One region of the Volucribacter amazonae genome, then DNA from elsewhere that is predicted to be linked to it. Evidence: riboswitches for the same ligand, from Rfam matches in the RefSeq annotation. Region 1 holds a riboswitch; the other holds the start of a gene.
The links. A riboswitch is a leader RNA that binds a small molecule or an ion and turns the genes downstream of it on or off. The one in region 1 is predicted to bind lysine.

Region 1 (7,338 bases):
ATAAAAAATTTAGTGAGCGATAGTCTAAGCTAAATTTCTTAACTAAATCTTAAGCATAAAGAATTACAAAATGAATGAATGTTCATTCAGGTGGCGTATTTTAAAGATTCTGCTTTGCAAAAGAAATAGTCAAAGCAAAGTTTTGCAGAAAATTACATTAGATGAAGTTAGTGTGGGGAATAACTTAAGCTTTTAATATATAATGACAGGCATTTATTCAAATTTTTTATGAGCGAGATCATATTTTTGGATCTTTCAGCTTGTCTTTATCAATAAGATTTTTAGAATGAATGATCTGTTTAACATTTATACTAAGGTTTAGTTATGTTTTCAACAATCTTCTCGCCATTATTGATTGGCAGTCTTCTCGGTTTTATTTTCCAGCGTTCTCGTTTTTGTTTGACAGGCGGCTTTCGGGAAATGTATCTCAGTAAAAATAATCGTATATTTTATGCATTTTTAATTGCCATTTTGCTACAAAGTATTGGCGTACTATGGTTAATTGAAATTGGCTATATCACTTCTCCATATAAAGATTTTTCACTGTTTTCTACCATTATTGGCTCATTGATCTTTGGTGTAAGTATTGTGCTTGCTAGTGGTTGTGCTACAGGGACTTGGTATCACGCGGGCGAAGGCTTGATAAGTAGTTGGATTGCACTCTTTATGTATATGTTAAGTGCGGCAATGATGCGTTATGGTGCATTAAATGATATGCAAAAATTTATGGGACAATATTGGCGAATGAATGATAATCTTGCACAAAGTTTACAAATTTCTGTTTGGTGGCTTGTTGCTATTTTAGCCATTATTACTGCTTTTGGGGTTTATACAACATTGCGTAAACCTAAGTTAAAAATAGCTAGTTTACCTGCAAAATATCAAGGTATTCGCCATTTTTTATTTGAAAAGCATATTCATCCATTTTGGGCAGCAATATTTATTGGAATTTTGGCATTGTTAGCTTGGCTATCAAATGCTGTGGTAGGTAAAAGTGCAGGATTAGGTATTACAGGTCCTTCTGCCAATATTATTACTTTTTTAATAACAGGCGATACTTCTCGTATAAATTGGGGCGTATTTTTAGTACTTGGTATTCTAATAGGATCATACCTTGCCGCTAAAGGGAGTAGTGAGTTTAAATGGCGTTTACCAGATTTGGCTACTGTAAGAAATAGTGTAATTGGCGGCTTATTTATGGGCATTGGTGCGTCTCTCGCTGGCGGCTGTACCATTGGCAACGGTTTAACAGCAACGGCGGTAATGAGTAGTAAAGGCTGGATTTCTTTATTTTTTATTATGTTAGGTGTTTGGGCAATGAGCTATTTTGTTTATGTCCGCCCACAAAAGTTATAGTTGCCCCATTTTAAATTAATATGGCGTTGGTATGTCTTGTTGTACGATTTGTACTGTATTTCAGTGTATCGCCGTCTTATTTTAAATTAAACGACTGTATCATAACCAAGAGGAGAAAATTATGCGTTATGAATTAGATACCAAAGGGCATTTATGCCCTTACCCATTAATGCAAGCTAAGAAAAAAATTGTTGAGTTACAAATTGGCGATGAATTAGCGATACAATTTACTTGTGCAGAAGCTACTGAAAATTTACCTCGTTGGGCTGCCGAAAATGATTATCCTGTTATTCATTTTGCTCAAATTGGTGATGCTACTTGGGAGATTGTAATAAAAAAGGCATAATAACAACATATTATTATTGATGATTATCCCTCTTAATAAGAGGGATTTTTACTATTTTAAAGATAATGGCTCTACAGGTTGATTTAAGGAAATAATATGGCAAAAATCGGTCCTCACGAGGGTATTGAATTACAATTAATGTTACAAGGCAAAAAACAAGTAGCGCTGTTTTTTGATGGCATTATTCCTGATGAAATGTTGACTTATATTGAAAGTCGTTATTTTTCTACTATTGAGAAATATTATTGCCCGCCTAATGGTTTTTATACCATCGTATTTAAGGAAGAATATCGTCAACAAGCCGAACATCTTTCCTCTTTAATAGGAATATCGGGATTTGATCCCGAGCGAGAACGAGAAATTGGTAAAATTTTGGGTTATGACTCAGAAGATATTGAATTTTTTATTGCTCTCTGTCAGCAAAGGTTGATAGAGTAGAGGAGTGAATAGAATTAAAAAATAGTATTAGTTTACTATAATTGGTTTTACCTTATACAAAAGTGCGGTGTGTTTTTTTGCTTTTATTTATATGAAATAAATTTTTATTTTACGATTATAATTTATCGAGATATTAAACATTTCAAATGTGTAAAAAAGACTTTTGCTTTTAGAGGATTATGAAAGGATAATTTTATTATAAATGGTGCCTAGGGTCGGACTCGAACCGACACGTTTATTCAACGGCGGATTTTGAATCCGCTGCGTCTACCAATTTCGCCACCCAGGCAATTAATGGCAGTGATTATACAGTGGTAAGTGATGATTGCAAGAAAAAAATGAAGTAAGTTATTTAATTGCATTAAATTTCAGCAGTATTTAAGCCAGTAGATTAGACTGGATTTATTATAATCGTCCTACTTTAAAATAATACGGTGTTGGTACGCCTTATTGTACTTTTTGTACTGTCTTCGGCGTACCGTCTTGTCTTATTTTAAATTGAAACGACTATAATTAAAAAACAATGGTTTTATTTTGGAAAACAAAAATTCTATCTTGTAAGGCAAGATCTAATGCTTTACTTAAGACGGTTTTTTCTACATCTCTGCCCGCTTTCATCATAGCTTCTGCATTATAGGTATGATCAACATTGATGACATTTTGCAAAATAATTGGGCCTTGATCTAATTCGTTATTAATAAAATGTGCTGTTGCCCCAATAATTTTTACTCCTCTTTCATAAGCCTGATGATAAGGTTTAGCACCAATAAAGGCAGGTAAGAAAGAATGATGAATATTAATGACACGATTAGGGTAACGGCTTACAAACTCAGGATTAAGCACACGCATATATTTAGCCAATACAATATAATCAGGCGAATATTCATCAATTTTATCAGCTAATAATTTGTCGTGTTCAACACGTGTGAGATTTTGATGACTAATGCAGAAGAATGGAATATCAAATTTTTCTACTAATGATCTTAATGTATCGTGATTACCAATGACCGCAGCAATTTCAACATTTAAGCTACCATAATAATTTTTCATTAATATATCGCCAAGGCAATGAGCTTCTTTGGTAACTAAAATTACAATGCGTTTCTTTTGTTTACTAATTAGTCGGCAATTTGTACCTTGTGGGAGAGCAAGATTAAGATCTTCTAATAAGGTTTGTTCGTTAAAAATACCTTGTAATTGGGTACGCATAAAAAAGTGTTTGGTTTCAAAATCAACAAATTCGTTATTATGTAGAATATTTAATTGATGTTTATAACAAATATTGGTTATTTTGGCGATTAAACCTTTATCATCTGGGCAATCAGTTAATAAAATTTTATTTTCAATCATAATGTTATTTTTCCGAATAAAAACAATAAAACCCATATATTATGGGTTTTATTGTCAAAGATTTTATGGATTAAATTTCAAAAGAAGATAAGGATTTTCCAGCATCTACGGCTTGTTTGATGACTCTAGGCATTCTTCCTTGACCAGTCCAAGTTTTGACAATGCCATTTTCTTCGTATTGGTATTTAGCTGGTTTTGGTTCTCTTTTTTTACGTTTAGGTGTTTCGCCACCTAATAATTCAATCAAATCTTCAGCATTAATACCATCTTGCTGTAATAATTCTTTATATTTTTCTAATTTTTCTAAGCGTTGTTGTTCTTTGGCTTGTAATTCAGCGGCTTCTTGATGTTTTTCTTTTACCACTAAAGTTAATTTTTCTAAAATAGATTTTAATTCTTCTAAAGAAAGTTCACGGGCTAAAGCTCGTAAGCTACGAATATTAGTAAGTGTTTTTAATACGTCAGACATAAAATTCCTCCTATGATTTATTCATTACGCTAAGCAATTATAATTATAATAATTATAATAGGCAATAAAAATATGCTTATTTAGGATTAATTTATCTTATATTGCTTAACTAATTAGATCTAAATTAAATGGAATAATGAAAAGTTGTCTTTTTATAATAGGAGGAACAATGAATATTTAGCATATCAGATTAATCAATAATTTCTATTGTCATTTGATGAAGATTATCGTAATCTTAGCACTTCCGCATATGTAGAGGCGCAAATGTTATAAGTATTTTTTCTGAGCGGATAGCAATGAGGAAAAAAGAAAGGAATATTTGCCGAAATCAATCAAAAGTCATTTTGATTGGTTGGGGGCGTTATTGAAAGGTACGTCACTGCCATAGTATGTTTATGTTCACTATGGAGCGCTACTGTTAGGTGGTTCAATTAACCGACCTGTTATAATCAATTTGATTATTTCATTCAGTAGATCTCCCTTATTTTTTATATTTAGGTAGAGGTCATGCAACTTATTAATTATTCTACGTCAATATGGTCAATTATTCCGCCGTTATTGGCACTGAGTTTGGCGATTGTTACACGTAAAGTTATTTTTTCATTAAGTATTGGTATTCTGGTTGGGGCGTTAATGCTCGGCGGTGGTCATTTGCTTACTTCTTTAATTTATCTTAAAGAGAATATTTTATCCTTAGTTTATGATGTAGAGGCACAGGGATTAAACGCCGATAATATTAATATTTTAATTTTTCTATTATTATTGGGAATATTGACCGCACTTTTTACTGTATCAGGCAGTAATCAAGCCTTTGCAAATTGGGCAAAAAAACGCATAAAAGGACGGCGAGGGGCAAAATTAATGGCTGCATCATTAGTATTTGTTACCTTTATTGATGATTATTTCCATAGTTTAGCGGTTGGCGCTATTGCTCGTCCTGTTACTGATAAATTTAAGGTATCTCGTGCTAAACTTGCTTATATTTTGGATTCAACCGCCGCACCAATGTGTGTATTAATGCCTGTATCTAGTTGGGGAGCTTATATTATTACCCTAATCGCAGGATTATTAGCCACTTATTCTATTACCGAATATTCTCCGATAGGCGCATTTATGGCGATGAGTGTGATGAACTATTACGCTATTTTTTCCATTATTATGGTTTTCTTAGTAGCATATTTTTCCATTGATATAGGTTCAATGGCAAGGCATGAGCAAGCAGCATTAGCGAAAAATAATGATGACAATGAAGAGATTATGGTAACAGGGAGAATGCGTAATTTAGTGTTTCCTATTGTTACCTTAATTGTTGCGACGGTTTTTATGATGCTCTATACAGGTAACCAAGTTCTTAGTGCAGAAGGAAAACCTTTTAGTGTGCTAGGTGCGTTTGAAAATACCACTGTTGGGATTTCTTTAGTATTTGGTGGGGTAAGTGCTTTAGTTGTATTAACCCTTTGTATTATAGCAGGACGCCATGTTGATATTGCCACTTATTTTCGTGCTTGGGTTTTAGGTATGAAATCAATGTCAGGGGCAATTTTAATTTTATTTTTTGCTTGGACAATTAATAATGTAGTAGGGGATATGAAAACAGGGGAATATTTATCCACCCTTGTTTCAGGCAATTTTGCCATAGAATTATTGCCGGCCTTATTGTTTGTACTTGCTACCGCAATGGCATTTGCCACAGGAACAAGTTGGGGAACCTTTGGGATTATGTTGCCGATAGCGGCAGCTATTGCGGCGAATGCAGCGCCTGAATTATTGCTCCCTTGTTTATCTGCGGTAATGGCAGGGGCGGTTTGTGGCGATCATTGTTCGCCTATTTCGGATACCACCATTCTTTCTTCTACTGGGGCAAAATGTGGTTTAATGGATCATGTTACTACACAATTACCTTATGCTATGTTAGTGGCGCTATCTACTGTGGTAGGCTATTTGGTGATTGGTTTTACTTCTTCAATGTTATATGCTTTTATTGCCACAGCCATAGTTTTTACTATTCTTATTCTACTTTGTAGAAAGAAACAAATTTAATGTAACGATAAAAAACCTGCTAATTGGCAGGTTTTTTATTAAGTGCGGTGCAATTTTCTAAAATATTCTTTATTCATTTTATAGTATAGTTATTCCCCATTGCCTTTTTTAAATTATAATGTATTATATTTATTACATTTAGTGTAATTATTATTTTACAACAAGAACAACGGTATTAATGGAGTGAAAAATGAATAAAGATAGCTTGCATAATGTACATATTATTGATGAAAAAGTTTTAGTAACCCCTTATGAACTCAAGCAAAAATTGCCATTATCCCCAGAGCTACGCCAACAAATTCAGCAATCACGTCAAGATATTGCTAAGATTATTCATAAACAACAGGATAAGTTATTAGTGGTGGTTGGGCCTTGTTCTATTCACGATCCTCAAGCTGCCATTGAATATGGTAAAAAATTGGCTCAACTTGCCACTGAATTGTCAGATAATCTTTACATTGTAATGCGAGTTTACTTTGAGAAACCTCGTACCACAGTGGGCTGGAAAGGGTTGATTAATGATCCTAAAATTGACGGTTCTTTTGATGTAGAGCATGGTTTACATATTGCTCGTGCATTATTAATTGAGTTAGCCGAATTAGGCTTGCCATTAGCCACAGAGGCACTTGATCCCATTACCCCACAATATATGGCAGATTTATTTAGCTGGTCAGCCATAGGGGCTCGCACCACAGAATCGCAAACACATCGTGAATTAGCCTCAGGATTGTCTATGGCGGTGGGTTTTAAAAACGGTACTGACGGAAGTTTAGCCACCGCGATTAATGCTATGAAAGCGGCATCTATGGGGCATAGTTTTATTGGCATTAATCAGCAAGGACAAGTGAATTTATTGCATACAGAAGGTAATCCAGATGGGCATGTTATTTTGCGTGGTGGAAAAATTCCTAATTATCAAGCGGAATTTGTGGCACAATGTGAAATTGAATTAGCTAATGCAGGATTAGAGCAAGCCATTATGATTGATTGTAGTCATGGTAATTCCAATAAAGATTATCGCCGCCAGCCTCTTGTGGCAGAAGATGCTGTACAACAAATTGTTAATGGTAATCAATCAATTATCGGCTTAATGTTAGAAAGTCATCTTTATGCAGGTAATCAAAGTGCTGAGCAACCTGTTACTCAAATGAAATATGGCGTTTCTATTACTGATGCTTGCATTGACTGGCAAACAACTGAAACCTTATTACGCAATATTGCTTCTAAATTAGCAAAAAAGGATAAAAAATGACCGCACTTAAAGCATTACGCGATGAAATCGATCAGACCGATCAAGCCTTATTACAACTATTAGCAAAACGTTTAACCTTAGTGAGTA
Region 2 (7,338 bases), 1.8 Mb from region 1:
GAGAATTTATTGGCGAGGGCAAAGATTATTGCGGAAATTCGGCGTTTTTTTACTGACCGAGGTTTGCTTGAAGTTGAAACCCCTGTACTTAGCGAATTTGGGGTAACCGATGTGCATTTATCTACGTTTAGCACAAATTTTATTGCCCCTTTTGGTGAACAGACTAAGCCATTATGGTTAATGACAAGCCCAGAATATCATATGAAACGCTTGTTAGCCGCAGGAAGTGGCCCTATTTTTCAGCTTTGTCGGGTATTTCGTAATGAAGAGGCGGGAAGTAAGCATAATCCAGAATTTACTATGTTGGAATGGTATCGCCCTTATTTTGATATGTATCGTTTGATTAATGAAGTGGATGATCTACTCCAACAAATTTTAGATTGCGAGCCAGCGGAAAGTTTTAGCTATCAATTTGTTTTTCAACAATATGTAGGGCTTGATCCCCTCTCGGCGGAAAAATCAGAATTATTGGCTAAAGCTCAAGAATATGGTTTACAAACCTCTGTTGATGAATCAAGAGATACGTTATTGCAATTTTTATTTAGTGCGGTAGTTGAGCCTAATATTGGTTTAGAACGCCCCATGGCGGTGTATCATTTCCCTGCCAGCCAAGCGGCATTGGCACAGGTCAGTTCCGAAGATCATCGTGTTGCCGAACGCTTTGAGTTTTATTACAAAGGGCTAGAATTAGCCAATGGGTTTCACGAATTAACGGATAGTAAAGAACAGTTGAGCCGTTTTGAACAAGATAATCGCCAACGGCAAAAATTGGGCTTATCCCCACAAAAAATAGATTATCGTTTTATTGCCGCCTTGCAAGCAGGTATGCCGAATTGTGCAGGTGTGGCGTTAGGGGTAGATCGATTATTAATGATTGCATTAAATGCAACGGATATTAAACAAGTGCTTACTTTTGGTATTGATAACGCATAAAAAGTGCGGTGGTTTTTTTAATTATTTTTTGAGGAAATTATGTCTGAATTATTAATTGCATTGATTTTAGGAATTGTGGAAGGGTTGACCGAGTTTTTACCTGTATCTTCCACAGGGCATATGATTATTGTGGGTCATTTGTTAGGTTTTGAGGGCGATAAGGCGGCTACATTTGAGGTCATTATTCAGTTAGGTTCTATTTTGGCGGTGGTGGTAGTGTTTTGGCGTAAAATGTTTGGCTTAATTGGCATTCATTTTGGGCAAAAACAAGATAAAAACCAACCGCACTTAACCTTAATACATATTATTTTAGGCATGATTCCAGCGGTCGTTTTGGGGCTGATTTTTCATAGCAAAATAAAAAGTTTATTTAGCCCTGAAATGGTAATGTATGCCTTGGTCGCAGGGGGGATTTTGTTATTACTGGCGGAAAAATATCGCCCTCAAGTGAGTGCTAGCACCTTAGATCAAATGAGCTATAAACAAGCCTTTGCTATCGGTTTGTTTCAATGTTTAGCCTTATGGCCTGGCTTTTCTCGTTCAGGGGCAACCATTTCAGGAGGATTATTAATGGGAGTAGGACGCCAAGCTGCCGCTGAATATTCTTTTATTTTGGCAGTACCTATGATGATGGGCGCGACAGTGCTAGATTTATATAAAAGTCTTGATTTCCTTAGTCTTGCGGATTTACCTATGTTTGCAGTTGGCTTTGTAACTGCTTTTATTGTGGCATTAATAGCGATTAAAACCTTCCTAAATATCATCAAAAAAATCTCTTTTGTGCCATTTGCTATTTATCGTTTTGTGGTAGCCATTGCGGTGTATTTTGTGTTTATTCACTAAGTATTACACTTTAATGTGAGCAAATTAGCTAAATATAGTCGTCCTATTTTAATTTGAAACCACTATGAAAATATTGAATTTGCTCACGAAATTTTTTGGCAACAATAGAAACTATTTCCAAATATTGAGGTTTTCTTAGCGGAGAGTTTGATATTAAATTGATATGAAGAAAGATTATTGGAATAATTGGCGGAATGGACGGGACTCGAACCCGCGACCCCCTGCGTGACAGGCAGGTATTCTAACCAGCTGAACTACCACTCCGCTTTGTGTGGTGCATAATAATTGGGATTAGCTTGAGCGTCAACCTCTTTTTTATTTGTTTTCTATAAATTTGCGTTAACTGATTAGGAAATAAACATCAATGCCGTTTTTGTTCATCTTGTTGGCATAAAGTCCATAAGCATTTATCGCCACTTTTCTTATTAATCAATGTTAAATATTTTTGGTGGGCTAAAAGTTCTTCTTCTGTTGGGGCAAGGCATTTTAGTTGATGCTGTTGTGTTGCATTATTGATTTGGGTTTGTTGTTTATCCTCAATATTTTCTAAGGGTTGAGATTCATCAATGATATTTTCATCAAATAAACTGGTTTGCCCCCCTGTCATAGTGAGATAAACATCAGCTAAGATTTCCGCATCGAGTAATGCTCCATGTAGGGTACGTTTACTATTATCAATGGCAAGGCGATCGCAAAGTGCATCTAAGTTATTGCGTTTACCCGGGAACATTTGGCGAGCCATTTGTAGCGTATCCGTTACTTTGCAGATTTGCTCTGTTTTGATATTTTTGCCTAGTTTGCTAAATTCATAATCCATAAAGCCCACATCAAAGGGAGCATTGTGAATTAATAATTCCGCACCTTGAATAAATTCTAAAAATTCATCGGCAATTTCTGCAAAAGGCGGTTTATCCGCTAGCATTTCATCAGTAATACCATGGACTTTTACTGCCTCAGGATCAACGGGACGATCGGGTTTGATATATACATGAAAGGTTCTGCCAGTATAACGGCGATTGATAATTTCTACTGCTCCAATTTCAATAATGCAATGCCCTTCATAATGAGCACCTAATTGGTTCATACCTGTGGTTTCAGTATCCAGTACAATTTGTCGTTGCGTATTAATTTCTAGGTTCATAATAAATTTTGCGTTATGATCGGAATTATTGATGGTTATTGTAACAAATATTTATGCAAAAAAAGATTGAAATTTTTACTGATGGTTCTTGTTTAGGTAATCCCGGTGCTGGTGGAATAGGGGTATTGCTACGTTATCAACAACATGAAAAAGAACTTTCTCAGGGCTATTTTGTTACCACCAATAACCGTATGGAATTGTTGGCTGTTATTGAGGGTTTAAAATGTTTAAAGCAACCTTGTGCTGTGGATTTATATTGTGATAGTCAATATGTGAAAAATGGGATAACACAATGGATTTTTAATTGGAAAAAGAAAAATTGGCGAACCAGTAATGGAAGTGCGGTTAAAAATCAGGATTTATGGATCTTATTGGATCAGCTTGTGCAACAACATCAGGTAAATTGGCATTGGGTTAAGGGGCATGCAGGCCATAGCGAGAATGAACGCTGTGATCTATTGGCTAAACAAGGGGCAAAAAATCCTAGTTTAGAAGATAAGGGCTATCAAGCAGAAACCTAATTGCCCTTATTTCTGTTCTATTATTTAAGCAAATAATGCTTGATGTAATTTGCTTACAATATCGTCCGCTTGGCTACCATTCACTAGCATACAAATGTTATTCGTACTTGCACCATAGCTGATCATTCTCACATTGTAATCTTCCAAGGCTGTGAAGATTTGTTTGGCTACCCCTGCGGCAATATGTAAATCATTACCAATTAAGGCAACTAACGCCAAGCCAGTATCTACTTTAACATTGCAAAGCTCACTTAACTCGGTAATTAAAGCGTTAGATAATAATTCTGCACCTGAAGAGGCTGAACCTGTTTTGTCTAAGGTCAAGGCAATGCTTACTTCGGAGGTGGTAATGGTATCTACGGAAATTTTATGTTTAGCTAAAATGCTAAAGACTTTTGCCAGAAAACCTTGAGCGTGTAGCATACTTAGGCTAGATAAGGTTAATAAGGTTTGCTCTCGGCGTAATGCAATAGCACGGAAAGTTGGGCGTAAATGTGGATCTCTTGTTACCCAAGTACCGCCTTGTTCAGGTGCTTTACTTGAGCCAACATAGACAGGAATATTGCTGCGTACCGCAGGTAATAAGGTTGCTGGGTGTAAAACTTTTGCGCCAAAGGTTGCCATTTCTGCAGCTTCGGCAAAGCTAATGGTTTCAATACGTTTAGCCGCCGAGGTAATACGTGGATCGGTGGTATAAATACCTGCTACATCTGTCCAAATTAATACATCTTTGGCTTTTAAGACTTCTGCTAATAATGCAGCAGTATAATCCGAGCCACCACGCCCTAAGGTAGTTGTTTTGCCCATATCATCACGTCCAATAAATCCTTGGGTAATGACTAATTCACCATTTTCCACTAAAGGTTTTAAGACTTGATCACAATTCTGTTGGGTTTTTTCATCGTTTGGTGCGGCTTTACCAAAATGACTATCCGTTGCTACTACTGAACGTACATCAAGCCAGCTAGCGGTATGACCTAAATCGCGTAATACCTCCACAAAAATCAGTGAAGACATCATTTCGCCATGGCTAATTAGTTCATCGGTTAAAGCGGAAGATGTTGCTAAGCTTGCCGCTTCAGATAAGGATTGAATACTGGCAAGCAATCGGTCAATTTCTTCTCGAATGACACTTGGATTTTTCAATTTATCAAGAATGGCATATTGAATTTGGCGAATTTTAGCAAAACATTGTTCACGCTGTTCGGTATCACAACCTTTAGCAAGTTCAACTAATAAATTAGTGATTCCAGCAGAAGCAGAAAGTACGACTACTCGTGTATTTGGATCGGCAATAACAATTTTCGCTGAGGCTTGCATTGCTTCATAATCGGCAACACTAGTACCACCAAATTTAGCAACAGAATAATTGGACATAGATGATTCCTTTAAACAAGTAAAATAAGTTAAGAGAATATTCAGAGAGGTAAGCAAACGCAGAAAGACAATAATATGCAAGTATCATTGTAGAAGCGCTCCATTTACACTTTTATTTATGGCAAATGACAGCCTCAGAGATTCAACCCTAAAGGCCGATAACTATTTGTTCGGACAAAATAGTTATCTCGGCGAACACTCCCCTGATTATTTTTTACTAAATTAAATTGTTGATTTAATTTATTGATCCCGAAATCTAAAAAATAACTGCCTGAGTAACGCACCTCTTCTGTGGTCTATACAAATAACGTTAAACGGATTTTTTGTCAATCAAAAATTAAAATTTATGATGTTAAATTGAAACGTCTATACATGAAACGATGATAATAGCTTTCAAGTATAAAAAATTAACTCATCGCCCCTAAAAGCATTTCCCTTATTGTTAAAAAAAGGGTACTATTGCCCGCTCATTTTTATTAAGCAACCTTAGCTTAAAAAATGATACATAAAAAAGCTGAAACGCTTTTTTTAATAAGTAGCGAGTCAATGCCCCATGGCATCTTATTGTTTTATCGAATAAGAAAGCTTAGGCTTTCCGCAAGGCAGCGACTTATTTTTTTCACCTCAAATTTAGAAGGTTATGAATAATGACAACAACTCCTGTCATGCCAATTAATCAGGCAACAAACGACTATTATTTATCTCGCCAAAACAAAATGGAATCCAATGTACGCAGTTATCCTCGTAAATTGCCTTTAGCTATTGCAAAAGCACAAGGTTGCTGGGTAACTGATGTTGAAGGTAATGAATATCTTGATTGTTTAGCGGGGGCGGGGACTTTAGCGTTAGGGCATAATCATCCAGCGATTATTCAAGCTATTCAAGATGTATTAGCTAGCGGTTTACCTTTACATACACTTGATTTAACTACGCCGTTAAAAGATGCTTTTACTGAAGAATTATTATCCTTTTTTCCGCAAGATCAATATTGTTTACAATTTTGTGGTCCTTCTGGTGCAGACGGTACAGAAGCTGCAATAAAACTTGCGAAAACTTATACTGGGCGTGGTAATGTGATTGCCTTTTCAGGTGGCTATCATGGTATGACACAAGGTTCACTGGCGATGACAGGTAATCTTAATGCCAAAAATGCAGTACAAAATATGATGCCTGGCGTGCAATTTATGCCTTATCCTCATGAATACCGTTGCCCATTAGGTTTGGGGGGAGAAGCGGGCGTTGAAGCGTTAACCTATTATTTTGAAAACTTTATTGAAGATGTTGAAAGTGGTGTGGTTAAACCTGCTGCGGTAATTCTTGAAGCTATTCAAGGCGAAGGTGGTGTGGTTACTGCACCAGTAAAATGGTTACAAAAAATTCGTGAAGTGACGAAAAAACATGGCATTGTGTTAATTTTAGATGAAGTGCAAGCGGGCTTCTGCCGTTCTGGTAAAATGTTTGCTTTTGAACACGCAGGAATTGAGCCTGATGTGGTGGTCATGTCAAAAGCGGTTGGTGGAAGTTTACCTTTAGCGGTATTGGCAATTCGTAAAGAGTTTGATGCTTGGTTACCTGCTGGGCATACAGGGACATTCCGTGGTAATCAATTAGCCATGGCAACAGGTTATGCCTCATTAAAAATTATGAAAGAACAGAAATTAGCCGAAAACGCTGAGCAACGTGGGGCTTATTTAAAAGCTGAATTACAACAATTAGCAAAACAATATCCTTGTATTGGTAATGTACGGGGTAAAGGATTAATGCTAGGTATTGAAATTGTTGATGAACGTCAAGCAGCGGATCGTATTGGTTCATATCCTGCGGACGGTAATTTAGCCGCTGAAATCCAAAAAGCCTGTTTTCAGCATAAATTGCTATTAGAACGTGGTGGACGTGGTGGTAATGTGGTACGTTTACTTTGCCCATTGATTATTAGCCAATCAGAATGTGAAGAAGTCATTAAACGTTTTGCCCAAGCGGTGGAAAGTGCGTTAAAAGCCACTCGCAGTTAATTATCTTAATCTAAGTATGGCAAGGTGATATTAAGTACTTTGCCATTTATATTTACCCTTTCAATAATTATTTCGTAAGGAAAAGAGCAAATGATCGAGTTTTCCAAACATAAACAGGCTTTACTTTGTAATGATCCGCAAGCCATTGCTGATTACCAGCGGGCGATGCAACAGGCGGTCAATGCGGTTAGTCAATGGTTACAAAATGATAAAATGTATACTGGTGGTAGTGTTAGCCAGCTTCGTCAACAAGTGAAATTTACCCCTTCTTCGCAAGGACAAGGGCTAGAACAGGCTTTGCAACAATTAACCGAGTTATTTTTAAATAAGAGCTTAAAAGTGCATCATCCTCATTCCCTTGCTCATTTGCATTGCCCAACTATGGTTGCGAGCCAAGTGGCAGAAGTGTTTATTAATGCCACTAATCAATCTATGGATTCTTGGGATCAAAGTCCCGTTGCCTCGTTAATGGAAGTGGAGTTAATTCGTTGGTTACGCCAAAAAACGGGTT

Region 2: linked by a shared signal. The riboswitch ahead of lysC (lysine-sensitive aspartokinase 3) and the one ahead of A6A20_RS00920 (Na+/H+ antiporter NhaC family protein) in region 1 are both predicted to bind lysine.

Annotation. Positions count from the first base shown of each region.
Region 1 is NZ_LWID01000001.1:185,924-193,261, reverse strand. It holds gene A6A20_RS00950 (YeeE/YedE family protein) at 325-1,356, shown strand; gene A6A20_RS00945 (sulfurtransferase TusA family protein) at 1,478-1,702, shown strand; gene A6A20_RS00940 (hemocin immunity protein) at 1,799-2,140, shown strand; tRNA gene A6A20_RS00935 (tRNA-Leu) at 2,344-2,429, opposite strand; gene purU (formyltetrahydrofolate deformylase) at 2,654-3,490, opposite strand; gene A6A20_RS00925 (H-NS family histone-like protein) at 3,561-3,959, opposite strand; lysine riboswitch at 4,205-4,382, shown strand; gene A6A20_RS00920 (Na+/H+ antiporter NhaC family protein) at 4,467-5,999, shown strand; gene A6A20_RS00915 (3-deoxy-7-phosphoheptulonate synthase) at 6,190-7,251, shown strand; gene tyrA (bifunctional chorismate mutase/prephenate dehydrogenase) at 7,248-7,338, shown strand, end outside.
Region 2 is NZ_LWID01000001.1:1,979,688-1,987,025, forward strand. It holds gene epmA (elongation factor P--(R)-beta-lysine ligase) at 1-933, shown strand, start outside; gene bacA (undecaprenyl-diphosphate phosphatase) at 973-1,776, shown strand; tRNA gene A6A20_RS09495 (tRNA-Asp) at 1,964-2,040, opposite strand; gene dnaQ (DNA polymerase III subunit epsilon) at 2,138-2,917, opposite strand; gene rnhA (ribonuclease HI) at 2,971-3,438, shown strand; gene lysC (lysine-sensitive aspartokinase 3) at 3,463-4,815, opposite strand; lysine riboswitch at 4,901-5,112, opposite strand; gene A6A20_RS09515 (diaminobutyrate--2-oxoglutarate transaminase) at 5,463-6,827, shown strand; gene A6A20_RS09520 (pyridoxal phosphate-dependent decarboxylase family protein) at 6,918-7,338, shown strand, end outside.